One region of the Variovorax sp. V213 genome, then DNA from elsewhere that is predicted to be linked to it. Evidence: predicted binding sites of a transcription regulator. Region 1 holds the regulator's gene; each other region holds the start of a gene.
What was found. The regulator sigma-54, encoded in region 1, starts transcription at its own class of promoters, with help from an activator protein. The targets are predictions, from matches to a motif close to TGGCANGNAANCTGCTTT.

Region 1 (7,269 bases):
CCCATCGGTTGGCCGCGGAGCGCGGCTGGCATGCGCTGCGCAAGCCGGTGCAGCCGGCCGAGCTGCATGCCGTGCTGCTGCAGGCGCAGCAGGCCTCATCGCGGCGCTGACCCCGCCGGCCGTGCGCCTGGCACGGCTCGTGCGGTGCCTTCGCCGCTTCCGATATATGCTCCGCGCACAGGCCGCTGGTCCTGCTTCCGATGCCTGCCGACACACCTCCATCTTCCGCCACCGCCATTGCCGAAACGCCCGCCGACCTGCGCTATGGCCCGGTGGCCATGGCGCTGCACTGGCTGCTCGCGGCCATGATCGTCGGCTCGCTCGGTGTCGGCCTCTACATGACCGGCCTGCCGCTCTCGCCGGCCCGCATCAAGCTCTACAACTGGCACAAATGGGCCGGGGTGACGATCCTGCTGCTGTCGGCCCTGCGGCTGCTGTGGCGGCTGCGCCATCCGCCGCCGCCATTGCCGTCGCATGCGGCGGCGGCCATGCCGCGCTGGCAGCGCACCGGCTACCGGGCGAGCCATGCGCTGATGTACCTGCTGTTCCTCGCGGTGCCGCTGTTCGGCTGGGCCTACAGTTCGGCGCTCGGGTTTCCGGTCGTGTGGTTCGGCGTGCTGCCGCTGCCGGACTTCATGCCGGTCGACAAGGAACTGGCCGAGGCCGTGCTGAAGCCGCTGCACAAGGGCAGCGCGTTCACGCTGGCCGCGGTGGCGCTGCTGCACGTGGCGGCGGTGCTCAAGCACCACTGGATCGACCGCGACGGCATCCTGAAACGCATGTGGCCCGCGCCACGCTAGGAATCCGCCAGATGAACCGAGTCTTCCGTCTCTTTCTCGCGGCCGCCGCGTTCGCCGCCCTGTCGCCCGCGGGCGCCGAGCCCGCAACGGCGACCCGGCTCGTGGCCGACAAGAGCCAGATCGCCTTCGTCAGCAAGCAGATGGGCGTGCCGGTGGAAGGCACGTTCAAGAAGTTCGACGCGCAGGTGGCATTCGACCCGCGGAAGCCCGAAGGCGGCACCGTCGCGCTGCAGATCGACACGGCGAGCGCATCGCTCGGCGTGCCGATGAGCGACGCCGAACTGCCCAAGGCCCCGTGGTTCGACACCGGACATTTTCCGCAGGCCAGCTTCCAGTCGAGCGCCATCAAGGCGCTGGGCGAAGGCCGGTTCGAGATGGCGGGCAAGCTCACCATCAAGAACATTTCGCGGCAGGTCACGGTGCCGGTGACCATTGCGCCATCGGGCGGCTACGCGGTGGCCACCGGAAGCTTTACGATCCAGCGGCTCGACTACAAGGTGGGCGACGGCGAATGGACCGACACCTCGGTGATCGGCAACGACGTGCAGGTTCGCTTCAAGTTCACGCTCGCTGGCCTCGGTCCGCTTTGAGCCGCCGCTTTTCTTTCTTTTTTTCGATTTCGTTTTCACGCCAAGCACGCCCATTGCCATGAAGAAGCTCTTCCTCGCTGCCGCGCTGTCTGCAGCGACCATTGCCACTCCCGCCCCGGCGCAGGAGTACACGGCACCGCCCGTCGCCGCCAGGCCCGCGGGCGGCCCGGTGAAGAACGCCAGCTACGTGATCGACCCGACCCACACCTTCGTGATGTACGAGATGGGGCACTACGGCACCACCACCAACCGCGGCCGCTTCAGCACCAAGGACGGTTCGGTGCAGATCGACGGCACCGGCAGCAGCGGCAGGGTCGACATCACGATGGACATCAGCTCCATCAACACCGGCGTCGACCTGCTCAACCGCCACGTGCAAAGCAAGGATTTCTTCAACGTGGCCGAGTTTCCGACCGGCCGCTTCGTGGCGGACCGCATCGAATTCAACGGCGACAAGGTGGTCGACGTGCCGGGCACGCTCACGCTGATGGGCCAGACCAAACCGGTCACACTCAAGGCCGTGCGCTTCAACTGCTACCTGAACCCGCTCATCAACCGCCAGGTCTGCGGCGGCGACTTCGAGACCACGGTGCAGCGCAGCGACTGGGGCATCACCTGGGGCTTGAACTTCGGCTTCGAGAACAAGGTGAAGCTGCTGGTGCAGGTCGAAGCCGTCAACGTGCAGCAATAACCAAGAAATCATGACCGACATCACGGTTGCACTGCTGGGCATCGCGGGCGCGATGGTGGCGTGTTTGCGATTGCGGCGGCGCTGCGGTCGGCCTACCTGCGCTACAAGGCCTGGATCGACCGCGCGGCCGGCGGCGTGATGGTGCTGCTGGGCCTCAAGCTGCTGTCGGGCGTGCGCGCAAGCTGAGCTAAAGCAGGCTCTCGGGCGTGAGCGGCGCCAGCAGCTCGAGCATGGCGCGGCCCCAGAAATCGGAGTCGGGCTCCTCGTTCAGCACGGTGGTCTTGCCGGCCTCCTCGCTGATCCACTCGATGCGCGATGGGTTGCCGCCCTCGGCAAAGCGCAAGCGGTAGGCGCCCTGCTGCTTGAGCACGTCGATGAGCTTGAGCGCCTGCTGCGCCATCTCGGGGCTGCGGATGAAAAGGCCGATCTCGGTGTTGTGCGTTTCGGAGCGCGGATCGAAATTCATCGAGCCGACGAAAAGTACCTGCCGGTCGATGACGGCCGACTTGGCATGCAGCCGGCCGACCGAGGTGCCGAAGAGGCCGAGCCGCACGCTGCGGCGGGTGCGCGTGGTGCTGAGCTCGTACAGGTCGGCGCCCAGCTTCAGCATGTCCGGCCGGTAGCGGCGGTAGGCGGTGTGGACCAGGGGCTCGTCGGTGGCGGCGAGCGAATTGGTGATCACGCTGATCTTCACGTTGCGACGGCGGATCTCGCGCATCACCTCCAGGCCGGCCTCGCCCGGAATCAGGTAGGGCGAGACGATGGTCACTTCGGAGCGCGCGCGGCGCATCTGCTCGACCACGTTGTAGCGCACGCTGTCGACGTCGAGCAGCGGCACGCCGCCGTACGACGCCGTCTTGCCGATCACGCGGTCGGGCGAATCGGCGTAGGCCTCGGCAAGGGCCCAGATCAGGCCGAGCTTGCCAGTGGCAAGGTCCTCGGCCATCGGGCTGTAGCCCAGCAGGTCGTTGGGGGCGGGCCGAGGCGGCGGCGGCGTGGTGTCGGGGCCGGTGGCGGCTTCGAAGCGCTTTTGCAACTCTTCGCGCGGCACACCGGTGGCCACCACCGACTGGATGGGCCGCACGTAGGCGCTGTTCCAGTACTGGTCGAACAGGGTGCCGAGGCGCGGCACCAGCGCACCGGTCACGAAGGTGTCGAGATCGAGAAAATTCTCGCCCGCCGTGCGCCTGAAGTACTGGTTGCCGATGTTGCGGCCGCCCGCCACCGCCATGGCGCCGTCGGCAATGAAGAGCTTGTTGTGCATGCGCCGGTTGACGCGGCTGAAGTCGAAGAGCGAGGCCGCGAAGCGCTTGAGCAGGCTGCCGCGCCCGGCCGGAAACGGGTTGAAGAGGCGCAACTCGACGTTCGGCGTGGCGGCAAGGCCGAGCAGCAGTTCGTCCTCGCCCGAGGTGTAGAGGTCGTCCATCAGCAGCCGCACGCGAACGCCGCGCCCGGCGGCGTCGCGCAGGGTGCGCAGCAGGTAGCGGCCGGTCTCGTCGTTCTCGATCTGGTAGTACTGCACGTCGAGCGTGCGCTGGGCGCGCCGCGCGAGCTGGATGCGCGTGTCGAAGGCGAAGTCGCCGCCCGGCATCAGGCGAAAACCGCTGAGGTCGGGGTCGGGCTGCGCGGCCAGGGCGATCTTGCCGAGCGCGGTGTCGGCCGACACGGCCATGGCCCTGGTGGGTGGGCGCGGCGCTTCGTCGGGCAGGGTGGCGCAGCCGGCAAGCAGCAGCGCCGCCGCCATGGCGAAGACCCAATGCCCACAGCGCGACAGCAGGCGGCGACCGGCCATCGACGGCTTTCTACAACGCCTTGCGCAGGTTGGCGGGCGCGATGCGCAGCGCCTCGCGGTACTTGGCCACGGTGCGGCGCGCGCATTCGATGCCCTGCTCCTTGAGCATCTCGGAAATCTGGCTGTCGGACAGCGGTTTCTTGATGCTCTCGGAACTCACGAACTGCTTGATCAGCGCGCGCACCGCGGTGCTCGATGCATTGCCGCCGGTCTCGGTGCCGAGCGCTGAGCCGAAGAAGTACTTGAGCTCGACCGTGCCGAAGGGCGTGGCCATGTACTTGGCGGTGGTCACGCGCGAGATGGTCGATTCGTGCAGGCCGAGCTCGTCGGCGATCTCGCGCAGCACCAGCGGCCGCATCGCGAGCTCGCCGTGCACGAAGTAGCTTTTCTGCCGCTCGACGATGGCGTTGCTGACGCGCAGGATGGTGTCGAAGCGCTGCTGGATGTTCTTGATGAACCAGCGCGCCTCCTGCAGCCGCTGCGACAGCGCCTGGCTGCCCTCGCCCTTGTGCGACTTGAGCGCGCCGGCGTAGATGTCGTGCACGCGCAGCCGCGGCATCACCTCGGGGTTGAGCATGACGCGGAACTTGACGTTGGTGCCGCGGCCGATCTTGGTGACGATCACGTCGGGGATCACGATGTTGCGCTCGACGTCGACAAAACGGCGGCCCGGCTTGGGCTCCAGGCGCGCGATGATCTGCAGCGCCGAGCGCACCAGGTCTTCGTTGGTGCGGGTGAGCGTGGCCAGGCGCTTGAAGTCGCGCCGCGCGAGCAGCTCCATCGGCTGCTTGCAGATGGCAATGGCGGTCTTGCGGACCAGGGCATGCTCTTCGGTTTCGTCTTCGCTCGCGAGCGCGCGCAGCTGGATGCCGAGGCATTCGCCCAGGTCGCGCGCGCCGACACCGGCCGGCTCCAGGCTCTGCAGCAGGCCGAGCGCCACCTGGAAGTGATGCACCAGTTCGTCGAACTGGTCGTTGTCGTCGCCCGCGAGGCCCGAGGCCAGCGCCGGCAGCGAATCTTCGAGGTAGCCGTCGTCGTTGAGCGATTCGATCAGGAAGCGCAGCGCGGCGCTGTCGTTCTCGTTGAGCCGGAGGCTGAGCGCCTGCCGGTGCAGGAAGGACTGCAGCGACTCCTGGCTGCGCGCGAGTTCGGTGGCGTCGGCGCGCTCGTCGTCGCCAAGATTGTTCTGGCGCGCGGGGGCGTCGCTGCCCCACTCGCTGTCGTCCGGCGCCATGTCGACGGTGCCGTCGCCCTCCCAGTCGGGCTCGCGCTCGGTGGCGTCGGCGGCGGGAATGTCGGTGTCGGCCGCCGCGGTGGTTTCGCTGGATGTGGTGGCCGCGCTGCTCGTCGGGGCCGAGGCGAAGTCGCTCTCGCCGGCCTCGCCCGACGACTCATCGCGCGGCACCGGGGTATCGATGGCATCGAGGCCGAATTCCTCGCGCGCCGCTTCTTCCGCGGTGCGTTCGAGGAACGGGTTCTCGTCCAGCATCTGCTCGACCTCCTGGCTCAGTTCGAGCGTGGAGAGCTGCAGCAGCCGGATCGACTGCTGCAGCTGGGGCGTGAGCGCCAGATGCTGCGAGACGCGAAGGGACAGCCCTTGCTTCATGGAGACCGACTCCTCCCTTACATCCGGAAGTGCTCGCCGAGGTACACCCTGCGTACTTCGGCGTTGTCGACGATCTCCGAGGGCGTGCCTTGTGCCAGCACATGCCCGTCGCTGATGATGAACGCGTGATCGCAGATGCCCAGCGTTTCACGCACGTTGTGGTCGGTGATGAGCACGCCGATGCCGCGTTCTTTCAGGAAGCTGATGATCCGCTGGATCTCGATCACCGCGATCGGGTCGATGCCGGCAAAGGGCTCGTCCAGCAGGATGAAGCGCGGCTGCGTGGCCAGCGCGCGGGCAATTTCGACCCGGCGCCGTTCGCCGCCCGAGAGCGCGAGCGCCGGAGAATCGCGCAGATGATCCACCCGCAGGTCGGCCAGCAGCCCTGAGAGCCGCTCTTCGGTGCGTTGCTTGGACAGGGGGGCGGGCTTGCCATTGCCATCGGGCTCGCGCTGGAGCTCGAGCACGGCGCGCACGTTTTCCTCGACCGTGAGCTTGCGGAAGATGGAGGCTTCCTGCGGCAGGTAGCTCAGGCCCATGCGGGCGCGCCGGTGGATCGGCATGTGCGCAATGGGTTCGCCGTCGATGGTGATCTCGCCAGCATCGGCCCGCACCAGGCCCACGATCATGTAGAACGAGGTGGTCTTGCCGGCGCCGTTGGGGCCCAGAAGCCCGACGACTTCGCCCTTTTGAACGTCTAGCGAGACATCCTTGACGACCTTGCGGCTGCCGTAGCTTTTCTGCAGGCCCCGCACCACCAGGCGGCTGCCCGGCGTGCCGTTGGTATTCTGGATTCCAGCAGCTTCGATCACTTGCGCCCTTCCCCTTCGCCGCCGCCGAGCGTGGTGGTCGAGCGCAGGCCGGCACCGGGTGCCGGCTGGGGCGCCGCTGGCGCGGCCCGTCCGCCGGCCGGAGCCGAGGCGCCTGGCGCGGGCGCCGTGGCGCTCTTGGGCGTCAGGATGGTCTTCACCCGCCCCCCGCCCGCGGGCGCATTCACCCCGGTGTTCGGCGGCACGGTGGAACCGTTGACCGTGTAGGTGTCGTTGCTCTGGTCATAGACAATGAGCGCGCCGCTGCTTTCGTCGTTCGGCGTGGCGCCCAGCAGGCGGCGCATGACGGCATTGCGGATGAACTTGACGTTGTCGGCGCGGCTGTCGTATTCGATGACCTCGGACTCGCCCTCGATCCACTCGTCGGGCGCATTGCGCTTCTGCTTGTAATAGGCCCGCTTGCCGGGAGCCGCCGTGACCACCCCGTACTGGTAGCCCTCGGCGTCCTGCCGCACGTCGATGCGCGCGCCGCGGATGATGATCGTGCCCTTCGTGACCAGCACGTTCCCGGTGAACACGCTCGTCTGCTTGAGGTCGTCATAACGCATCGCGTCGGACTCGATGTTCATCGGCTTGGTGCGGTCGGCCGTCTCGGCCAGGGCGCCCGAGGCGAGACCGGCCAGCAACAGCGCGCCAACGCTCAGGCGAGTCAGGCGGCCGAGGCGGCGAACAAGAGGGGTGGTGTTGGAGTAGGAGTGCAATGTCATAGAGGCACGAAACTTGCTCTGCATTGTATGCGGCAGATGGCGCCAGCCCTGCACGCACGGATGAAAAAGCCCGCCAAAGCGGGCTTGACATCCATCCGGAAACACCGCGAAACCGGCTCCGCCGGCCGCAGGTGATACCCCCCGGAAAAGGGGGTCAGCCCTTCTTGGCTTCGCCGATCAGGAAGTTGGTGACCTGGAGCGCCTTGGTCATGTTGCCGGCCGTTTCGCCGTCCACATACCAGCGGCCGGCAAT
Region 2 (7,269 bases), 2.0 Mb from region 1:
TCGCCGCCCGGCAATTCCGCCCGGCCCGGTACAGCCCATACAAGGAGACTTCATGCAATGGTCGACCCCGGCGTTGGAGGCCTCATGAAAATTCTCGTCCTCGGCTCCGGCGCGGGCGGCGGCTTTCCCCAATGGAACTGCAACTGCCAAATGTGCGCAGGCCAGCGCCAGGGCGTGCTCGATGCCTGCGCGCGCACGCAGAGCTCGGTCGCCGTCTCCGCCGATGGCGAATCGTGGGTGTTGCTCAACGCATCGCCCGACATCGGCCAGCAGATCCGCAGCCACGCCCAGCTGCATCCGCGCCACGGACTGCGCGACACGCCGATCAAGGCGGTGGTGCTGTTGGATGCGCAGATCGACCACGTCGCCGGGCTGCTCGGCCTGCGCGAAGGGCCCTGCATCGATCTCTATGCCACGCCCTGCGTGTTCGAGGACCTGACCACTTCCTTCCCTGTGCTCAGCGTGCTGGAGCACTACTGCGGCACGCGCTGGCACCTGCTGGCCGTGGCCGGCACCCAGACCCTTGTCGACTTCAGCGTCGCGGGCTTTCCGTCGCTGCGCTTCACCGCCGTGGCCATCCCCGGCAAGGCCCCGCCCTATTCGCCGCACCGCCGCGAGCAGACGGTGGGCGACAACATCGCCCTCCTGATCGAGGACCTGCGCGACGGCCGACGCCTCTTCTATGCGCCGGGCCTCGCCGAGGTGGGCCCGCAGGAACTGCGCTGGATGCACGACGCCGACTGCCTGCTGCTCGACGGCACCTTCTGGGCCGAGGACGAGATGCGCCACGCGGGCCTGGGCACCCGAACCGCGAGCGACATGGGGCATCTGCCGCAGACCGGCGCCGGCTCGCGCGCCGGCATGGTGGACGCGATGCTGGCCACGTCGGCGCGGCGCAAGGTGCTGATCCACATCAACAACAGCAACCCGATCCTCGATGCCGCCAGCGCGCAGCGCAAGGTGCTCGAAAGCCATGGCATCGAGGTGGCCTACGACGGCATGGAGATCTCGCTGTGAATGCGGCCGGCCAGTCGCTGCGCCGCACCAGCAGGCAGGGCGCGAAGCCCGCCTGCCACCGCGCGTCCCCGCGCTGAAGGGCGCGGGCCGCGCGCTGCGCCGCTCAGGCGGGCTTGGGCGCCCATGCCATGCACCAGCCCTTGGCCGCGACCTGCTTGCGCCCGAACATCGCGCAGCCCGCCCAGGCATCGGTGGGCGTGCCCTGCCACATGGCGCAGTTCACGCATTCCTGCGTCGCCGCATGGCGGGGGTACTTCTTCTTGTCGACGTTCTTCGTATCGTGCTTGTAGCCGAGCTGCACTGCCGTCTCGTCGTTCTCCTCGACGCGCGGCGGCGCGGCCAGCACGCGCACCGGCACTGCCGCCAGCAGGCAAACACCGCCGACCGCGCGGCCGACGAAATCCCGGCGGGAGGCGTCGCGGCCCCCTTCGCTGTTGCGATCCGTCATGGCGCTCCCCTCAGTTGGATGCGGTGCGGACATCGCCCGCGCGGGCGGTGCGCGTGGTGCCGGCAGAGGGGATCTTGAAGACCCACACCATGCCGCCCTGCTCCAGCAGGTTGACCTTCTTGGCCACCTCGCCGCCCCACAGCGGCACCGCGCCACCCCAGCCGGAGACCACAGACACATACTGCTCGCCGCCCTGCTGCCAGGTGACCGGCGGCGCCACCACGCCCGAGCCGGTCTGGAACTCCCACAGCACCTTGCCGGTCTTGGCGTCGGCCGCCTTCAGGTAGCCCTCGGGCGTTCCCCAGAACACCAGGTTGCCGCCGGTGGTGAGCACACCGCCCCACAGCGGCGCGCCGTTCTTGACCTCCCAGGCGATCTTGCCGGTCTTCGGATCGACCGCGCGCAGCGCGCCGATGTAGTCCTCGTTGAGCGGCTTGATGGTGAAACCCGAGCCGAGGTAGGCGGCGCCCTTCTTGTAGGCCACCGGTTCGTTCCAGATGTCCATGCCCCATTCGTTGGCGGGCACGTAGAACATCTTCGTGTCGGGGCTGTAGGCCATCGGCATCTGGTTCTTGCCGCCCAGGAAACCCGGTGCCGCGAAGACCGAGTTGCCCTTCTTGCCATCGCTGGCGACCGGGTCGCCGGGGCGGTTCTCGGCCACGTAGTTCGGGCGGCCGGTCTTCAGGTCGATGCCGTCGGCCCAGGTCGTCTTCCTGACGAAGGGAAAAGCGTTGAGGAGCTGGCCGGTGGTGGCATCGTTGACGTAGAAGTAGCCGTTGCGGTCGGCCTTGCCGCCCACGCGCCGCCCGTCCATGTCGAAAGTGACGAACTCGTTCACGCCGTCGAAGTCCCAGCTGTCGCTGGGCGTGTTCTGGTAGTGCCACTTGATCTGGCCGGTCTTCACGTCGATGGCCACGGTCGAACAGGAGAACAGGTTGTCGCCCTTGCGCAGGTGGCTGTTCCACGGCGCCGGATTGCCGGTGCCGAAGTAGGCCAGGCCGGTCTTGGCATCGAAGGTGCCGCCCAGCCAGGTGGCAGCGCCCCCTGTCTTCCAGAGGTCCCCCGGCCAGCTGTTGTTGACGGTGCCCGAGATGCCCGCCTCCTGCTTGTTGCCGTCCTTGTCGTAGGTGTAGCCCATGTGGCCTTCCACCGTGGGGCGCGACCACACCATGCGGCCCGTCTTGGCGTCGCGCGCCTCGACGCGGCCGACGATGCCGAACTCGCCACCCGACACCCCGGTGAGGATCAGGCCGTTGGCGATGATCGGCGCGGCGGTGGCCGAGTAGCCGGCCGCGTAGTCGTCGATCTTCTCCTTCCAGGCCACGTCGCCGGTGTTCTGGTCGAGCGCCACCAGCTGGGCGTCGAGCGTGGCGAAGATCACCAGGTTGTCGTACAGCGCCGCACCGCGGTTGACGACGTCGCAGCAGGGCATGATGCCCTCGGGCAAACGGTGCTCATACTTCCACAGCTTCTTGCCGGTGGTGGCGTCGAGGGCGTAGATGCGCGAGTAGGAAGCGGTGACGAACATCTTGCCCTTGTGGATCACGGGCTGCGCCTCCTGACCCCGCTGCTTCTCCCCTCCAAAGGAGAAGGCCCATGCCGGCACCAGCCGGGACACGGTGCCGGTGTTGACCTGCTTCAGCGGCGAGTAGCGCTGGCCCTGGGTGTTCACACCCCAGGTCAGGACGTTGCCGTTGGCGGTGGCTTCGGACTGGATCATCTTGTCCGTGACTTGCGCGCCGGCACTGCCGGCCGCGGCCAGGCCGATGGCCATGAGCGCGTTCAAGAGCTTCAATTGCATGGGGTGTCTCCTCGTGGGTGTGGATAGCGGCTCGGGCGTGCCCGCAGGCATGCCTTCACGAGGATTGGGGGCAATGTCCGTGCCACGCGCCAGGCCGCCTTCCAGGCGCCATCCAGAGCGTCGTAGGGGCTTCCGGTCGCGGGTTTTCCCGCTGCACTGCTACAAGGTCGAACGGTGCCAGGGCTGTGACCGTTGCATCTCGCCACAGTGGCCGTCGATCGCGACTACGCCGCGGTGCCCGTGACAAAACAACCAGGCAGAAATGGCTGAAGCGCCCATGCGCGGCCCGGCGCCGAGGGCTACCGTGGTGCCATGTCAACTTCGACATGAACGCCAAACCCAGGAGCCAGCCAATGAAGGATTGCACGAATCCACATGCCGCCCCGACTGCTCATCTGATTCGCCGCGTTGCGCGCTCCACCGCCGTGTTGGCCATCCTCCTGTCCTCAGCCTTGGCCGGGGCGCAAACAGGCGGCAGCCAGAAGGCGAACAAGGGCGAAATCCAGCGCGGCCGCTACCTGGTGATGATCGCGGGCTGCAACGATTGCCATACGCCCGGCTACGCCACGAAGAACGGCGAGGTGGACGAGAAGCTGTGGCTGACCGGTGACGCCTTGGGCTGGTCCGGTCCGTGGGGCACCACATACGCGGTCAATCTGCGCTTGCTCATGGCTGACATGAGCCAGCAGCAGTGGGTGAAGCATGCGCGCGCCATGACGCCCCGCCCGCCCATGCCATGGTTCAACGTGCGCGCGATGACCGACGCAGACTTGAAGGCCATCCACAGCTACACCCGCTCGCTCGGTCGCGGCGGCGACCCTGCGCCCGCTTTTGTTCCGCCGGGTACCAAGCCTGGCGGCCCGGTGGTGCAGTTTCCCGGATGAACGACTTTCGCCGCGGGCAGGCCTGCGGGAGCGGTAACGCTGGCGTGAAGGTTTGAGATGGCCTGCCCGGAGGGGATCGAACCCCCGACAACCTGCTTAGAAGGCAGGTGCTCTATCCAACTGAGCTACGGGCAGATTCCGGGCCGGACGGAAGAAGAAAGAAGCTTGGCTGGCACACAAGGTTTCGAACCTTCATACCTCGCGTCCCCAAGCAGGGCCACACCAGGCAATTCAACGGCTTGGCCGTTTCTGCTTCTCGCCGGGAAGGCCGAATTCTACCCACACATCCACGTGCCGGCCCGCCGGTCCGCTGCTTGCATCGCAGACGCATGGTTGGCGCCGCTCGCCGCCTGAAGCCCTACACGGCTGCGCGCGAGCGGCTGTCGCGGCATGATGCTGCCATCGGCAATCTTCACCATATGCACACCGCAGACTCGAACTCTCGACCGCTCTTTCCTTCGTGGTGGAGCCTCGGCGCGCTCGCCTATACAGCCGCGGGCGTGGTGTGCGTGGTTTCGTCCGCAGCCTTCCCCGAGAGCGAGACGGCCATGCTGGCGGCCATCGCGGGGGCGCTGCCGTGGTCGCTGGCGTTGTTGACGCTCGATCTGGCGCCAGGCGTAGCGCAAACCGCACTCATCGTCCTTGCGGGAGGGTGGGCCCTCAATGCGGCGCTGCTGTGGTGGCTGGCGCTCAGGCGCACCGCGCGCCGAACACCATCGCGGGGCGACTGACGGGCTTTCCCCTGCGCCGCCCCGGCAGACGCGAGGCGCCATCAGAATGCCTTTCGGTGCGATCATTTCGCCGTTCGATTCCGCATCACGCCGTCCCCCAGGCATTGCCCTCCCGCATTTGAAAGTTCTCTCATGCTTCCCGACACGCAAGTCAATACACCGCTGATCGGCATTGCCGGCGGGCGGCAGTCGCTCGATACGCCGGCACTCCTGCTCGACCTTGGCGCCCTCGCGCGCAACATCGAACGCATGGCCGCGTTTGCCAAGGCACGGGGCGTGGGCCTGCGGCCGCACGTCAAGACGCACAAGTCCGTGGAGATTGCGCGACGCCAGGTGGCCGCGGGCGCCATCGGCGTGAGCTGCGTCACGCTGGGCGAGGCGGAGGTGATGGTCAAGGCCGGCATTCCGGGCGTACTGATCACCTCGCCCGCCGTCACCCCGAGCAAGATCGCACGGGTGGTCAAGCTTGCCAGGCTCGCAGGCCCCGGCGGAATGATGGTGGTGGTGGACGACCCGCGCAACGCGGCCGACCTTGCCGAAGCCACGCTCGGCCTGACGCACCCGCTCGAGGTGCTGGTCGACTACGGCGCCGGCTACAACCGCACCGGCGCCGCCAGCGAGGCGCAGGTGCTCGAGCTCGCAGGCCGCATTGCGGCCGAGCCGCGCCTGAAGCTGCGCGGCCTGCAGGCCTACGCCGGCAATCTGCAACACATACCCGACCGGCAGCAGCGCAGTGCCGCGGCAGCCAGCCTGCGCGAAACCATCGCGCACATCGTGGCCGAAGCCCAACGCAGCGGCATTCATTTCGAGATCGTCACGGGCGCGGGTACCGGCACCCATGACCTCGATGCACAGCGCGATGCATTCACCGAACTGCAGGCCGGCTCCTATGTCTTCATGGACGCGGAATACACGCATGTGCTCGCTGGCCCGGCGCAGCCTTCGCCCTTCGAGGTGTCACTGTTCGTGCAGACGGCGGTGGTGAGCACCCATGCGGCGGACTGGGTCACTGTCGACGGCGGCACCAAGTGCTTTGCCACCGACAGCGGCGTTCCGCTGGTGGCGCGTGGCACCGATCCGGCGAGCCGCTATGCCTTCTTTGGCGACGAGCACGGCAAGCTGCTGTTCGCCGGGACGCGGCCCGCATTGGGCGACCGCGTCGAGTTCGTCACGCCCCACTGCGACCCGACCGTCAATCTGCACGACGCCTACCACGTGGTCGACGGCGATACCCTGGTTGCGATCTGGCCGGTGGACGCCCGCGGCAGGCACTAGGCGCGCGGGGCCGGGTGGTGGGGCCTGCTTGCCCTCAGACGCGGGGCAATGCGGCAAGGAACGTGGACACGACGATGGCAGCGGCACGGTCCAGCTGAAGAATATCTGCCACTTCGAAGGAGTGCGGCACGGTGCGCCCGCTCGTTCCAAGCGGCTTGCGGATCTCGACAAGAACCTCGGCCGCCAACTCGCGATCGCTGCGCGGGCCACCGCCTGGGTGCATCACCCACTCATCGACCTGGTCGAACGGAATGCTGCGGAAGACCCCGATGACGGGGACGTACTTGTAGCGATCCTCGCCCACCAGGATGGGCACACTGAGGTTGCAGGAAAACGTGGTCGACATGCAGGAACGCCGTCGCAGACAAAAGAATTAATTGTTAAGGAATGTGACAGAAGCCACCACCCCTCCCCTACCCTTAATTCAAGGCATACGTGACCTTCATCACACATAGACAACTTTTTTGTCTTGATGGTCAGACGCCCGGAATAAAGATACTTAATTCTTACATATCAAGGGGACTTGGGTCCGATTTGCGTGCTATTTGGCCGCGAGGAGCCAAAAAATGCCGCAAAAGCCCCACTGCGACGCTCCATCCCGGGGCCACTCTCTCAGGCCGGCGCGTCGAAGCGCGGCGGGCGCCGCTCGATGTTGGCCTGCACGGCCTCGACCTGGTTGCGGCTCCCGATCAGCGCCTGCTGCTCCACCGATTCGGCAATCAACAAAGCGCGTGCTTCCTGCGACAGCGACGCATTGAGAAGACGTTTGCCGGCGCGGATGGCGTCGGGGCTCTTGGCGGCGATGTCGTGTGCCATTCGGAGCGCTTCCGCCAGCGGGTCGGCCGCCAGCCGGGTGGCAAAGCCGATCTGCAGTGCCTCCTCGCCCGAGAAGACGCGTCCCGTGAACGTGAGCTCCCGCACCACGTCGCTGCGGGCAAGCTCTCGCATCAGCACCATGCCGCCCATGTCGGGCACCAGGCCCCACTTGATTTCCATCACCGACATCTTGGTGTCGGGCGCGACGATGCGGATGTCGGCACCCAGCGCCACTTGAAGGCCGCCGCCGAAAGCCACGCCATGCACCGCGGCTATGACGGGCACCGGCACCTCGCG
Region 3 (7,269 bases), 250 kb from region 1:
CCGCAGCAGCTGTGCACCTTCGAACATCGCGACCCAGTAGTGGCCCTGCGCATCGACCGTGGCGCCATCGGGCCGGCCTTCGTAGCGCACGGGCGACTCGGGTGCCCAGCCTTCGGGCTTGGCCTCGAACTGGTGGAACACGCGCGCACGCGAGAGCGAGTTGGCCTCGGCGTCCCAGTCCCACGCACGCACCACGTGCGCGGCGGTGTCGGCCCAGTAGAGGGTGCGGCCATCGGGCGAAAACGCGAGTCCGTTGGCGGTGGTGGACTCGTTGGCCATCTGCGCCAATGTGGGCGCCACGCCGGTGCCGGGGCGCGCATCGAAGCAGTAGAGCGCGGCGTTGGCCCGGTCCTTGGCCTCGTTGAGCGAACCGCCCCAGAAACGGCCGAGCGCATCGCATTTGCCGTCGTTGAACCGCATGGTGCGCACGTCATGCGCCACGCGCGCCATCGCGACCAGTTCACCACCCCATTCGCGGGCCCGGTAGATTCCGTCGCGCAGCGCGATCACGAAGCCGCCGCTCCTGGCCGGCGCCATGCAGCCGGGCTCGGTGGCCAAGGCCCAGCGCTCCACCCTGGCCGACGGCGTGCCGATTTCGCCGCGCGTGCGCAGCACCGCGCGCCCCGGAATATCGAGCCAGTAAAGCGCGCGTTCTTGCGGGTGCCAGAACGGCGATTCGCCGAGCTCGCAGAGGCTGTTTTCGAGGGTGGTCCACATGATCTGCGGATTGTGCATCCGCGGCCCCGAAGACAAAAAAAAGCCCGCTGGCGCCGAAGCGCTCGCGGGCTGAACATCCAAAGGAGACCTTGCTGAAAAAGGATCGCTTCTTGTGGTTCTTATAACCAGCCTTTGCGCCGTATGCCTTCTTCGTGGAACACCGAGGAACCGGCTTTGCCGGGCCTCTGGTGTTGCCCCCGGCAGGGGGGTTGGCGAAGCGACACGAAGTGCGCGAAGACTGGGGGGTTGCCTATTGCTTTGGGGTTACCTGTTATATGCAGTCTCGCCGTGCGAGGAGATGTCGAGGCCTTCGCGCTCTTCTTCTTCCGACACACGCAGGCCGATGGTGAGGTCGGCGATCTTGAAGGCGATGAACGCCACCACGCCCGACCAGACGATGGTCAGCAGCACGCCCTTGAGCTGGATCCAGACCTGGGCGCCGATGCCGTTGGACACCACGCTGGCCGTGACCCAGTCGCCCACGAGGCCGGGGCCGCCGAGTGCCTGGGTGTTGAACACGCCGGTGAGCAGCGCGCCGACGATACCGCCGACACCGTGCACGCCGAACACGTCGAGCGAGTCGTCCGCGCCCAGCAGCTTCTTGAGGCCGTTGACGCCCCAGAGGCAGGCGAAGCCGGCGATGAAGCCGATGATGATGGCGCCCATCAGGCCGACGTTGCCGGCGGCCGGGGTGATGGCCACGAGGCCTGCAACGGCGCCCGAAGCAGCACCCAGCATCGAGGCCTTGCCCCGCATCAGTGCTTCACCGATGCACCATGCGAGCACGGCTGCGGCGGTGGCGGTGAAGGTGTTCATGAAGGCGAGTACGGCACTGGTGCCGGCTTCGAGGGCCGAACCTGCGTTGAAACCGAACCAGCCGACCCACAGCAGCGAGGCACCGACCATGGTGAGCGTGAGCGAATGCGGCGTGAAGGCTTCCTTGCCGTAGCCGACGCGCTTGCCGATCACGAAGGCACCGACCAGGCCCGCCACGGCTGCGTTGATGTGCACCACGGTGCCGCCCGCGAAGTCGAGGGCGCCCCATTGCCAGATCAGGCCAGCCTTGGCGTTCTGTGCATCCACCACGTTGGCGGCGGTGTAGGCGTCCGGGCCCATCCAGAACCAGACCATGTGCGCGAGCGGCGCATAGCTGAAGGTGAACCAGATCACCATGAACAGCAGCACGGCCGAGAACTTGGCGCGCTCGGCGAAAGCACCCACGATCAGGCAGCAGGTGATGCCGGCGAAGGTGGCCTGGAAGGCGGCGAACAGCAGTTCGGGGATGTAGACGCCCTTGCTGAAGGTGGCGCCGGGCGCGAACACGCCGGTGGCCGGATCGAAGATCCCCTTCATGAAGAGCCGGTCGAATCCGCCGAAGAAGGCATTCCCCTCGGTGAACGCAAGGCTGTAGCCATAGATGAGCCACAGCACCACGATCATCGAGAAGGTGACCATCACCTGCATGAGCACCGACAGCATGTTCTTGCTGCGCACCAGGCCGCCGTAGAACAGGGCCAGGCCGGGGACGGTCATCATGATGACGAGCAGCGTGGACAGCATCATCCAGCTGGTGTCACCCTTGTTGAAAGAAGGAGCGGGAGCCGCGGCGGGCGCTGCCTCGGCAGGGGCAGGCGCTGCGGCAGCGGGTGCCGCGGCAGCGGGCGCAGCCGCGGGCGCCGGAGCGGCGGCAGCCGGTGCCGAAGCGGCCGGCGCTTCCGCGGCGGGCGCGGGTGCCTGCGCAAAAGCGGCAGTGAACACGCTCAAGCCGAGCGCAAGAGAGACAAGCAGTTTTTTCATAGTCGTTGTTCTTTCGGGCCTTGGCTGGTCAGAGGGCTTCACGGCCCGTTTCGCCGGTGCGGATGCGGACCACCTGCTCGAGGTTGTAGACAAAGATCTTTCCGTCGCCGATCTTGCCGGTGCGGGCAGCACCCTCGACGGCTTCGATCACGCGGTCGACGAGATCGTCGGACACCGCCGCTTCGATCTTGACCTTGGGCAGGAAGTCGACCACGTACTCGGCGCCGCGGTACAGCTCGGTGTGGCCCTTCTGGCGGCCGAAACCCTTGACTTCCGTGACCGTGATGCCTTGCACACCGATGGCCGACAGTGCTTCGCGCACCTCGTCGAGCTTGAACGGTTTGATGATGGCTGTGACCAGCTTCATGACTTTCTCCTTCTTGGATGGAATGAATGGTGCGGCAGCTTGGGCCGCACCTTGTTTTTGTGTTTACAGCGTCTTGCTGAGGGTGACGATGAAGCGCGCCTTGTTGGGCGAGTAGTACTGCTGGCCGAAGGTGCCGAAGCCGAAGTCGTAGCCCGGGTTGCTCAGCGCGAGGTAGGAACTCTTCTTGTTGGCGCCCTGCACCGAGCCCGCCAGCGACAGGCCGTTGCCGAAGTCATACGACGCGCCCACGTTGTAGTCCACGTAGCTCTTGTAGCCCAGGCTGCGGATGTCGCTGGACATGTGGGTGTAGCCCACGGCGGCCTTCAGCGTGACCTTGGGCACGATTTCCTTGCTGTACGACAGGTTCAGGTAGCCGGTGTTGCGCCCCTTCAGGCCCGAGCCGTCCTTGTTGCCCGCGTAGTTGAAGTAGTCCTTGGACACGGTGTGCGAGTACTTCAGCGTGAACGACCCGATCGCTTCGTCGGCCCAGGTGCCGGCGCCGTACAGCTCGGTGGTGTTGCCGCGGCTGTTGCCCGGGTAGATGTAGCTGAGTGCGCCCACGTCCAGGTCGAACGGGCCGGCCTTGAACTTGTAACCGCCATAGATGTCGCTCTCGATGCTGTTGCCCTGCAGCCAGTTGACGCTCGAATTCCAGTTACCGATATAGAAGCCGCTTTCGCCGAATGCGTAGTCGAAGCCGCCCTGGATGGCGGGCTTGAAGCCCTTGGTCTTGGCGTAGTCGTTCTTCCCGATCATGTCCTGGTCCTGACCGCGGAACTTGTAGTTGCTGGTCAGGGCCACGTTGCCCGTAAGTTGGGCGCTCGCCAGCATCGGCAGTGCGGCAAGGGCGGCCACGGCCATTGCCTGGGCGAATTTACGGTGCATCATCGAGACTCCTCGGGGTTGATTGGATAGTTAGGGGACATCGTTTCGTAGCAGGGAGCGTGCCAAAGTGCTCGTTCCCCCTGCTGCGCGCCTGGGGCCCGCCGATCCACAAACCCCCGATGAAAAATTACAAACGTTTCATGTGCGGGGCTCCCAGGCCCCGGCGGTGCACGAGCCCAACCCAAAATGGGCGCACCACAATGGGGAGAGTAATAAAAATGAGCCTGTCTTTGGTGCAAAGTCGTGCTTTGCTTGGGCTGGAAGCGGCCAGTGTCACGGTTGAGGTGCATCTGGCGAACGGCCTGCCGAGCTTCACGCTCGTCGGGCTGGCGGAAACCGAAGTCAAGGAGGCGCGCGAACGCGTGCGTTCGGCCATCCAGAACGCCGGCCTCGAGTTTCCGAACAACAAGAGGATCACCGTCAATCTGGCGCCGGCCGACCTGCCAAAGGACTCCGGCCGCTTCGATCTTCCCATTGCGCTCGGCATCCTCGCCGCCAGCGAGCAGATCCAGGCCGCCCGCCTCGCCGGCCACGAATTTGCCGGCGAACTCTCTCTTTCGGGTGAGCTGCGGCCCGTACGCGGCGCGCTGGCCATGGCGCTTGCCCTGCACACCCGCGGCATCGCCACGCGCCTGGTGCTGCCCACCGAAAGCGCGCAGGAAGCCGCGCTGGTGCCCGGCGGCGAGGTGTATGGCGCCAGGCACCTGCTGGACGTGGTGCGGCGCTTCATGGCCGAGGACGCGGCGCTGCAGCAGGCCGAGCCACCCGCCGCGGACGGCTGGGCCCGGGTCCACGCCGCGGCCGCTGCCACCATGCCGACGTACGCCGACCTGGCCGACGTGAAGGGGCATGCAGGCGCCAGGCGCGCCCTTGAAATCGCCGCCGCGGGTGGACACAGCCTGCTGATGGTCGGGGAGCCCGGTTCGGGCAAGTCCATGCTCGCGCAGCGCTTTGCCGGGCTGCTGCCGCCCATGAGCGTGGACGAGGCGCTTGAGAGTGCGGCGGTCGCCAGCCTGGGCGGCAGCTTCTCGACCGCGCGCTGGATGACCCGGCCCACCTCAGCGCCGTACCACACGTCGAGCGCCGTCGCGCTGGTGGGCGGCGGCGGCTCGCCCCCGCGGCCGGGCGAGATCTCGCAGGCGCACCATGGTGTGCTGTTCCTGGACGAATTTCCCGAGTTCGCGCGTTCCGCGCTCGAGGCGCTGCGCGAGCCGCTCGAAACCGGCACCATCACCATTGCGCGGGCCGCCCGGCGCGCCGAGTTTCCCGCCCGCTTCCAGCTCATTGCGGCCATGAACCCGTGCCCTTGCGGCTACCTGGGCTCGACGCTGAAGGCTTGCCGCTGCACGCCCGACCAGATCTTGCGCTACCAGGGCAAGCTCAGCGGCCCGTTGCTCGACCGCATCGACCTGCACATCGAAGTGCCCGCGGTCTCGGCGCAGCAGTTGCTCGGGGCGCCCGCCGGGGAATCGACCGGCAGCATCCGCACCCGCGTGGTCGCCGCGCGCGAATTCGCGCTGCAGCGCCAGGGCAGCGCCAACCAGGCGCTGCAGGCCGGTGCCATCGACGAACACGCCGCCCTGGACGATGCGGCGCGCAAGTTCATGGTGAATGCCGCCGCCAAGCTCGGCTGGTCGGCACGCAGCACGCACCGCGCGCTCAAGGTGGCGCGCACGGTGGCCGACCTGGCGGGTGCCGAGTCGGTGCGGGCGGAGCACGTGGCGGAGGCGGTGCAGTACCGTCGGGCACTGCGGCACTGAAGCCGATCCGCAGTGAACCCACCCGCTCCCACCCTCTACGGCCGTCGCATGGTCGGCTGGCTGTCTGTCGGCCAGCTCATCACCTGGGCAGCGTCTTTTACGCCTTTGCGCTGTTGATGGAACCGGTCAAGCGCGAGTTGGGCCTCGGCCGGGCGCAGTCATCGCTGGCCTTCAGCCTCGCGCTGCATCACGCCGCGGTGCTGGCGCTGGTCGCCGCGCAGCGCTGGCGCCGGGCGGCCGACGCCGCTATTTGAACTCGTGGCTCACCACGGGCGCCGAGCGGCTGTCCTGCACCGTCACGCGCTGCCGGTACACGTCGAGGTCGCCGTTGCGCACTTCGATGTTGTAGATGCCCGGGCGCAGCGACAGTGACTTGAGCGGCGGGCTCACGCCGCGCTCGGCGCCGTCGACCAGGACCTGGCCCCAAGGCCGTATGTTGAGCACCACGCGTCCCATGCCGGGAGGGGCGGCCGGCTGTGCGGCCGGCGGCGTGGTGGCGCCGCCCGCCACCACGGTGGGAACGGCGTTCGCCGGCGTGGTGCCGGGCGCCGCCGGCACGGTGGTCGAGAGCCGGTTCAGCTCGGCAAGCGCATTGCGGGCCTCGCGCACATGCAGGCCGCGCCGGTAGCGGCGCAGATAGGCTTCGTAGCCCTCGCGCGTGTTCTCGGCCTGGGCCAGGTTCCAGTCTTCGACTTCGCTGGTGGCGAGGGCCGCCTCCGGCGGCGTGGCCGGTGTTGCCGGTGTGGTGGCAGTCGGCGGCGTCGCCGGTGTTGCCGCGTTGGCCTGCGCTGCCGGCGCCGGGGCAATGACCGGCACGCTGTCCAGCGGCGTCAACGAAGCGGCCGGCGCACTGGCCGCCGCCGCGGGAGGCGTGGCGCCGCCGGGGGCTGCGGCCACGTTGCCTCCTGCGGGTGCCGTGCCGCCATCGCCCGGCGGCATGGCGGCGGGAGGCGGCGCGTTGGCGGACATCGGGCCCGAAGGCGGAGGCACCGGCGCCATCGCGGTCGAGGTCTCCTGCTTCCACGAACTCAGGCGAAGTCCGATCCAGCTGCCCACGCCCACCAGCGCGATCACCAGCGCGCCGACCAGCACCCACGGCGGACGCGATGTTTTCCTCACGGACGACGGCGGTTGCTGCTTCTGCCTGGCAGCTGCCGACGGCGCGCGTGCCGGCGCGGCGGCCTTGGACGAAGGCGCCGGAACCGGTCTGGCCGTGGATACGACCTCGGCCTCGGGCTCTGACGTGGCCTCGACCGGTTCGGGCACGGCGGCCTTGGCCTGCACAACCCCGGCCGATGCTGCGGTGTCCGGCGCCGCCGCGGGCTTCGCGGGCGCCGCTGCTTGCTGCCGCGGCGGCACCACGGCTGGTGCCGCCTTCGAAGGCGGCGCAACGATGACCGTCGGCGCCGGCAGCCCGCTCACGTAGGTGTCGCCAAGCTTGGCCAGGCCCAGCTCGGCCGCGAATGCGGCCACGGTCTGCGTGCGGTCCTTGCTGTGCACTGCCAGCGTGTGATCGACCGCCGCGCAGAAGCCCGGACTCAGGTCGCCGCGCCCCAGCGAAGACAGCGGCACATAGGCGTCCTGCACGCTGCGCACCACCGCCGACGGTGGCGGATGCCCGGTGACCGCGCGGTACAGCACGGCACCCAGCGCATAGAGGTCGGTCCACGCGCCCTGCAGCAGCGTGTTGTCGTCGGCGTACTGCTCGATCGGCGAATAGCCCGACTTCACCATCACCGCGAC
Region 4 (7,269 bases), on a different replicon from region 1:
AGCGGATCGCCTTCCATCGTCATGCGGTCCGAGAAGGTGCCCGAATCGCCTTCGTCCGCATTGCAGACGATGTATTTTTGTGGCGCCTCTGCAGCCAGCACGGTCTTCCACTTGATGCCGGCCGGGAATGCGGCGCCGCCGCGGCCGCGCAGTCCGGAGTCGAGCACCTGCTGCACGATTTCCGCGGGTGCGAGCGAGAGCGCGCGGCGCAGTCCCGCGAAGCCTTCATGCGCCACGTAGTCGGCCACCGACACCGGGTCGGTCACGCCCATGCGGGCGAAGGTCAGGCGCTCCTGCTTCTTCAGGTACGGAATCTCTTCGGTCAGGCCCAGGTTCAGCGCATGGGCGCCGCCGGCCAGAAAGCCGGCGTCGAACAGGCCGGCGACATCGGCGTGCGTGACCGGGCCGTAGGCCACGCGGCCCGCCGGCGTGGCCACTTCGACCAGCGTCTCGAGCCAGAACAGGCCGCGCGAGCCGTTGCGCACGATGCGCACATCCGCGTTGCGCGCACAGGCTTCCGCCGCGATCCGTTGAGCGACCCGCTCGGCGCCGACGGCCAGCGCCGCGCAGTCGCGTGGAACATAGAGGGTGACGGTCATGAGGCGCTCCGTGCTTCTTCGACGATGGCGTCGAACAGCGCCGGCGTGATGCGCGCATGCACCTCGTCGTTCACCGCGATGGCGGGCGACGAGGCGCACAGGCCGAGGCAGAACACCGGTTCCAGCGAACACTGGCCGTCCGCCGAAGTGCCGTGCACGTCGCAGCCCAGCCGATCCGCCGCATGTGCCAGCAGCGCATCCGCCCCCATGGACTTGCAGGCCTCGGCCCGGCAGACCTGCACCAGCACGCGGCCGGCCGGCGCGGAACGGAAGTGGTGGTAGTAGCTGACCACGCCATGCACCTCGGCGCGCGACAGGTTGAACTGCTCGGCGATGAGGGGCACGGCCTCGGGCGGGATGTGCCCCAGCGCGTCCTGGATGCCGTGCAGCGCGGGCAGCAGCCCGCTGGGAACATCCTTGTGCGCGGCGGCGATGGCGGTCGCGATGCCCAGGTCATGCATATGCTTTCAATCTCCTAATTGGAGTTGCGATATTCGTGGTGGAGCGAGTGTATGGAGCGACGCAAGACGCCACAATATGAGGCGTTCAGCCCAATAAATATGCTTTAGAAAGCCGAAACTCATGCATGAAGTGCACATCAAGCCGCAATGGACCATTCGCCAGCCCGACGGTGCGGCGCTGGCGCCGCGGGTGATCGAACTGCTGGTGAAGGTGCTGGAGCACGGCAGCCTGTCGAGCGCCTGCACCGCGAGCGGCGTGTCCTACCGCCATGCCTGGGAACTCATCCGCCAGGGCGAAACCCTGTTCGGCCAGCCCCTGGTGGCCATGCAGCGGGGCAAAGGCTCCAGCCTGACCCCGCTGGGCGAGAAGCTGGTGTGGGCCGACCGCCGCATCACGGCGCGCCTGTCGCCGCTGCTGGATTCGCTGGCGTCCGAGCTGGGCGCCGAGATCGAGAAGCTGATCCCCACCGCGCCGACCCTGCTGCGCATTCACGCCAGCCACGGCTTCGCCATCGAGGCGCTGCACGGCTTCCTGGCTGCGGCGCAGGTGCCGGGCGATCTGCGCTACTGCGGCAGCGAAGAAGCCGTGGCCTCGCTGCACCACGGCAGTTGCGACGTGGCGGGCTTTCACGTGCCGCTCGGCGCGTTCGAGGGCGAGGCCGTCGCCCATTACGGCGCTTGGCTCAACCCGGACACGCAGAAAGTCATCGGCATGGCCACGCGGCACCAGGGCTTGATGGTGGCGCCGGGCAACCCGAAGAAGATCTACACGCTGGCCGACCTGGCGCGTCCCGGCGTCCGTTTCATCAACCGGCAGGCGGGCTCGGGCACGCGCTACCTGTTCGACCTGCAGCTGCGTGAGCAGGGCATCGCGCCCGAATCGATCAAGGGCTACGAGCAATGCGAATTCACGCATGCGGCCGTGGCGGCCTTCGTGGCCAGTGGCATGGCCGATGCGGGCTATGGCGTGGAGACGCCGGCGCGCCAGTTCAAGCTGGACTTCATCTCCAACCAGGTGGAGCGCTACTTCCTGCTGTGCGACGAGCGTTCGCTCGCCGCGCCCATCGTGCAGCGGATGCTGGCCATCCTGCGCAGCGATGCCTACCAGGAGGCGGTGAACCGGCTGCCGGGCTACCAGGCGGTGAACTGCGGCCGCGTGCTGTCGCTGGCGGAGGCCTTCGAGTCGCTTCGCCCGGGGCCGCCCACCAGGCGCGGCCCGCGTTCAGTCGCCTGACGCGGACGGCCGCATGCCGAGCTTGCGCAGCATCCGATGGAAGTTGCTGCGATCGACGCCGGCCTCGCGCGCGGCGTTGGCCACGTGTCCGTGATGCCGCGCCAGCGCGTCCGCAAGCCACGCCCGCTGGAACGCCTCCGTGGCTTCGCGCAACGTGCCGCCCGCGGCGGCAAGCACCGCGGGGGCGCCCGCCGGAGCCGCCGCGGGCGCGTGGGAGGGCAGGGGTGGCGCGGACAGTGCCTGGGCACTGCCGGCAGCCGCAGCGTCGAGCGCCAGGTGATGCGGCTCGATCGCCGTCCAGCGCGCGCCGCGGCGCTGCTCCGTGAACGCCCGCAGCGACGCGCGGCTGACCACGTGCTCGAGTTCGCGCACGTTGCCGGGCCAGCTGTGCGCCAGGAGGGCGGCCTTCGAGGCCGGTGACAAGCGCAGATTGCGCGCCCCCAGGCGATGCTGGTTTTCTTCCAGAAAGCCGCCGGCCAGCGCCACCACGTCGCGCCCGCGCTCGCGCAGCGGCGGCACCACCAGCGGATAGACCGAGAGCCGGTGGTAGAGGTCGGCGCGAAAGCGCCCTTGCGCGATCGCCGCCGGCAGGTCGCGGTTGGTGGCCGCAATCACGCGCACGTCGACCTTCAGCGTGCGGTCGCTGCCGGGCCGCTGCACCTCGCCGCTTTGCAGCACGCGCAGCAGCTTGGCCTGCACCGTCAGCGGCAGCTCCCCGACCTCGTCGAGAAAGAGCGTGCCGCCGTCGGCGATCTCGAACTTGCCGCTGCGGTCCTGCATCGCGCCGGTGAACGCGCCGCGCTTGTGGCCGAAGAGCTCGCTGTCGGCCAGCGTCTCGGGCAGCGCCGCGCAGTTCACCTGCACCAGCGGCTGCTCGCGGCGGCGCGAATGCGCATGCAGGCGCTGCGCCACCAGGTCCTTGCCGACCCCGGTCTCGCCGAGCAGCAGCACGGTGAGGTCGGAGGCCGCGACGGTGTCGATCTCGCTGCACAGCTGCTTCATCGCGCTACTGCTGCCCAGCAGCTCGCGCGCGGAACCGTGGCCCGACCGCAGGGCCTGCACGACGGCCTGCTCGCGCATGGCGCGCGCTTCCATGTCCTTGATGGTCTGGGCGGCCTCGATGCCGGTTTCGAACAGGGCAACCAGCGCATCGAGCTGCGCCGGGCTCACGGTCTCGAAGGCCCCAGGCTCGAGCGCATCCAGCGTCAACAGGCCCCAGACGGTGCCGTGCAGGCGCAGCGGCGCGCCCATGCAGTCGTGCACGGGCAGGATGCCCGGCTGGCCGGCCACGAGGCCGTCGTACGGATCGGGCAGGCCGCAGTCGTGGGCGAAGCGCAAGCCCCGGCCGCTCTCGAGCAGGCGCGCAAAGCGCGGGTGCGAGGCGATCGGAAACTGCCGGCCCAGGGTCTCGTCGCTCAGGCCGTCCGCGGCCACCGGCCGCAGGACATCGCCGTCCAGCCGCAGCAGCGCGGCGGCATCGCATTGCACCAGGCCGCGCGCCGCGGCCAGAAGCGAGCGGTATCGGCCGCCTTCGCTCGCCGAGGCGGCTGGTCCGGCCGCCTCGTTGGTGGTCTTATTGACACTGTTTGTGGTCATAAATACAACATTGATCCTGTTGCGAATTTGACCACAAAAAGAATTTCCCCAATGCCCACGGGCACTTGGCGGGTGCCGTCCGACTGGCACGGATCGTGAGAGGCATCAGCGTCGTTCACTTCCGATTCGAGCCCCACCATGAACCCGCAGACCATCGCCATCGTCAAAGCCACCGTGCCCGCACTCCAGGCGCACGGAGAGGCCATCACCAGCCACTTCTACCGGATCATGTTCGAGAGCCATCCGGAAGTGAAGGCGTTCTTCAACGAGGCGCACCAGGCCGCCGGCAGCCAGGCGCGCGCACTCGCGGGCGCGGTGCTGGCCTATGCCGCGCACATCGATCGCCTCGATGAAATCGCCGGCGCGCTGCCGCGCATCATCCAGAAGCACGCCGCGCTGGGCGTGCTGCCCGAACACTATCCGGTCGTCGGCGCCTGCCTGCTGCGCGCCATCAAGGACGTGCTCGGCGACGCCGCGACCGACGAGATCATCGCGGCATGGGGCGAGGCCTACCAATCGCTGGCGGCGCTTCTCATTGCCGCGGAGGAAGAGGTCTACCGTGCCAACGCCGCGCAGACTGGCGGCTGGCGCGGCGAGCGCGAGTTCCGCGTCGCCCGGCGCGAGGACGAGAGCGAAATCATCACCTCGTTCTACCTGGAGCCGACCGACGGCGGTCCGCTGCTGGCGTTCTCGCCGGGGCAGTACCTCACGCTGGTGCTGAACATCGACGGCGAACCCTTGCGGCGCAACTATTCGCTGTCCGATGCACCGGGCAAGCCCTGGTACCGCATCAGCGTCAAGAAGGAAGAGGGCGGCAAGGCATCGAACTGGCTGCACGACACCGCGGCCGTCGGCACGCTGCTGAAGGTGCAGGCGCCTTGCGGCGACTTCGTGCTGCAGCCTGCGGGCGAGGGCACACGTCCGCTCGTGCTGGTGACGGGCGGCGTGGGCATCACGCCGGCCATGAGCATGCTCGAATCGGTGGCGCACACCGGCCGCCCGGTGCATTTCATTCACGCGGCGCGGCATGGCGGTGCCCATGCGTTCCGTGCGCGCGTCGATGCGCTGGCGGCCAAGCACGCCAACGTGAAGCCGCTCTACGTCTACGACACGCCGCGCGATGCCGACCGGCCGCATGCCACGGGCTTCGTCACGCGCGAATTGCTGGCGCAGGAGCTGCCGGCCGACCGCGACGTGGATCTCTACTTCCTCGGCCCGAAGCCTTTCATGAAGGCGGTGTACGCCAGCGGCCTGGCCCTCGGCGTGCCGAAGCAGCAGCTGCGCTACGAGTTCTTCGGACCGCTGGAGGCACTGGAGGCCTGAGAGCGCCGGCAGGGTATTGCCTCGCGTGCCGGCCATCCGCATGATGGCCGGCAAAAGAAGGAGCCCGCCATGACCGCCTACCTGATTGCGCAGACCGAGATCCAGGACCACGAGACCTATGACAAGTACAAGGCGCAGGTCTTGCCCGTCATACAGAAATTCGGCGGCCGCTTCATCGTGCGCGGCGGCACGCTCGAAGTGCTCGAGGGCGACTGGAAGCCCAGCCGCCTGGTGGTGATCGAATTTCCTTCGATGCAGCACATCCGCGACTGGTTCGCCTCGCCCGAGTATGCGCCGCTGCTGGCGCTGCGGCAGCCGGCGGCGGTCGACTACCTGGTGGCGGTCGAGGGCTGCTGAAGCGGCGATCGGCACCCCGCGGTCAGCAGGAGTTCGTTCGGGCCTTCCCAGCCGGACGCAGTATTGAAGGCGGCGAGGCGCTCCTCCATCTCGGCCCATGCGGCGGCGGCGGCACCGGCGTCCAACCGGCCCAGGATCTGCCGGACCGGGCTTGCCGACGCTTGAACGAAATCCAGGTAGTGGCGCGCCGAGGGCAGCTTGAACGGCGCATCGATCGTCGTGGTGGCCACCTCGGTGAAGCCGGCCTCCTTGAACAGCTCGTCGATCAGCCCCGGCCGGCCCAGGCTCAGCAGGGTGCCGGGCTGAAACGGGTCGCGCGGCGCCAGCCCCGCATGCTTCATCGCCGTCGACATCAGGGTCGTGACGCACGGATTGCGCTCGGGCCTTCCGAACACCAGCGTGCAGGCACCACCTCCGGGCCTGAGCGCACGGTGCATCTCGCGCAGGCCCTGCAGCGGGTCCGGAAAGAACATCAACCCGAGCCTGCAAACCACGGCGTCGAAGCTGGCCGCTTCGACCGGGAGGTTTTCGCCGTCGGACACTTCGGTCTGCACGTTGGCATAGCCAGCGCGCCGGGCGTTGTCCTGCGCCAAGCCCAGGATCACGGGCGACAGATCGGTCGCGAGCACGAAGCCATCGGGCCCGACCCGCTGCGCCACGTCGAGGGTCTGGTCGCCTGCGCCGGCGGCCACGTCGAGGACGCGCGCGCCCTTTGTGACGCCGGCCATTTCGAGCATGGCCCCGGTGGCGCGGTCCAGCCACTGCCGTATCTGCGGGGCGTGGCCGTTCCACCCCGGGGCTGCGTGGTCCCACTCGCTGCGGATGGCGGTCTTGAACGCTTGCGCGTCCACTGTGGGTGCGATCAACGGGTTCGTCATCATCGATCCTTTCAGTCGCCGGATGGCATTGGGTGGCTTGCACTCCCTGGTTGAACCCAGCATAGGCGTCGACATGTCCCGGCGTAAGCCGCAGGAATGCAGAATGGGGCCGCACAAACGCATAGCTCGCGCCATGTTCGACTGGAACGACCTCAAGTACTTTCTGGCCGTGGCCCACCACCACAGCACGCTGGCCGCGGGCCGGGCGTTGAAGGTGAACCAGTCCACCGTCCAGCGCCGGCTCGCCGAGCTCGAGCGCCGCCTCGGGCGCCCGCTCGTGCAGCGCCATCCCACCGGCTACCGGCTGACCGAGTTCGGCGAGGCGCTGCTGCCCTATGCCGAGGGCGTCGCGCAGGCCGTGGCCGCGCTTGAACGGCAACTCGAATCGGTCAGGCTCGAAGCGGTGGGCGTGATCCGCGTGACCTGCCCCGAGCCGCTGGTCTACCGCATCACGCAGACGACACTGCTCGACCGCTTTCATGCGCGGTACCCCGGGCTGCGCGTCGAGTTCGTGATGAGCGACAAGTACCTCGACCTGATGAAGGGCGAAGCGGACGTCGCCCTGCGCTCCGGCGATACCGAGGACAACGAACTGGTCGGGCGCAAGATCGGCGACTCGCTCTGGGCGGTGTATGCAAGCCGCGCCTACATCGAACGCTGCGGCCAGCCCGATCGGATCGAGGCGCTCGCGCAGCACGACCTGGTCGGGTTCGACGAGACGATGGCCAACCATCGTGCAGCCAAGTGGTTGCGCGACGTGGCTCCCGGCGGCAGGGTGGTTGCGCGCAACAACAGCGTGCTCGGCCTGCTCTATTCCGTGA

Region 2: a site for sigma-54 is predicted at 3,334-3,351, ahead of ACAM55_RS12875 (PQQ-dependent methanol/ethanol family dehydrogenase). Genes of this name have one in related genera too.
Region 3: a site for sigma-54 is predicted at 3,814-3,831, ahead of ACAM55_RS23375 (TorF family putative porin). Genes of this name have one in related genera too.
Region 4: a site for sigma-54 is predicted at 3,975-3,992, ahead of hmpA (NO-inducible flavohemoprotein). Genes of this name have one in related genera too.

Annotation. Positions count from the first base shown of each region.
Region 1 is NZ_AP028664.1:4,691,468-4,698,736, forward strand. It holds gene ACAM55_RS22175 (hybrid sensor histidine kinase/response regulator) at 1-110, shown strand, start outside; gene ACAM55_RS22180 (cytochrome b) at 201-800, shown strand; gene ACAM55_RS22185 (YceI family protein) at 812-1,390, shown strand; gene ACAM55_RS22190 (YceI family protein) at 1,449-2,081, shown strand; gene ACAM55_RS22195 (hypothetical protein) at 2,142-2,267, shown strand; gene ACAM55_RS22200 (phospholipase D family protein) at 2,269-3,873, opposite strand; gene rpoN (RNA polymerase factor sigma-54) at 3,884-5,479, opposite strand; gene lptB (LPS export ABC transporter ATP-binding protein) at 5,497-6,291, opposite strand; gene lptA (lipopolysaccharide transport periplasmic protein LptA) at 6,288-7,016, opposite strand; gene ACAM55_RS22220 (thiol:disulfide interchange protein DsbA/DsbL) at 7,171-7,269, opposite strand, start outside.
Region 2 is NZ_AP028664.1:2,696,604-2,703,872, forward strand. It holds gene pqqB (pyrroloquinoline quinone biosynthesis protein PqqB) at 85-1,017, shown strand; gene ACAM55_RS12870 (high-potential iron-sulfur protein) at 1,121-1,465, opposite strand; gene ACAM55_RS12875 (PQQ-dependent methanol/ethanol family dehydrogenase) at 1,476-3,266, opposite strand; gene ACAM55_RS12880 (cytochrome c precursor) at 3,620-4,150, shown strand; tRNA gene ACAM55_RS12885 (tRNA-Arg) at 4,209-4,285, opposite strand; gene ACAM55_RS12890 (hypothetical protein) at 4,570-4,881, shown strand; gene ACAM55_RS12895 (DSD1 family PLP-dependent enzyme) at 5,014-6,156, shown strand; gene ACAM55_RS12900 (hypothetical protein) at 6,191-6,502, opposite strand; gene ACAM55_RS12905 (crotonase/enoyl-CoA hydratase family protein) at 6,769-7,269, opposite strand, start outside.
Region 3 is NZ_AP028664.1:4,945,770-4,953,038, forward strand. It holds gene ACAM55_RS23360 (SMP-30/gluconolactonase/LRE family protein) at 1-717, opposite strand, end outside; gene ACAM55_RS23365 (ammonium transporter) at 982-2,514, opposite strand; gene glnK (P-II family nitrogen regulator) at 2,543-2,881, opposite strand; gene ACAM55_RS23375 (TorF family putative porin) at 2,945-3,766, opposite strand; gene ACAM55_RS23380 (YifB family Mg chelatase-like AAA ATPase) at 3,985-5,526, shown strand; gene ACAM55_RS23385 (hypothetical protein) at 5,643-5,780, shown strand; gene ACAM55_RS23390 (serine/threonine protein kinase) at 5,773-7,269, opposite strand, start outside.
Region 4 is NZ_AP028665.1:900,052-907,320, forward strand. It holds gene ACAM55_RS29405 (formate dehydrogenase beta subunit) at 1-599, opposite strand, end outside; gene ACAM55_RS29410 (formate dehydrogenase subunit gamma) at 596-1,060, opposite strand; gene ACAM55_RS29415 (substrate-binding domain-containing protein) at 1,182-2,294, shown strand; gene norR (nitric oxide reductase transcriptional regulator NorR) at 2,283-3,890, opposite strand; gene hmpA (NO-inducible flavohemoprotein) at 4,029-5,213, shown strand; gene ACAM55_RS29430 (DUF1330 domain-containing protein) at 5,283-5,570, shown strand; gene ACAM55_RS29435 (class I SAM-dependent methyltransferase) at 5,543-6,448, opposite strand; gene ACAM55_RS29440 (LysR family transcriptional regulator) at 6,582-7,269, shown strand, end outside.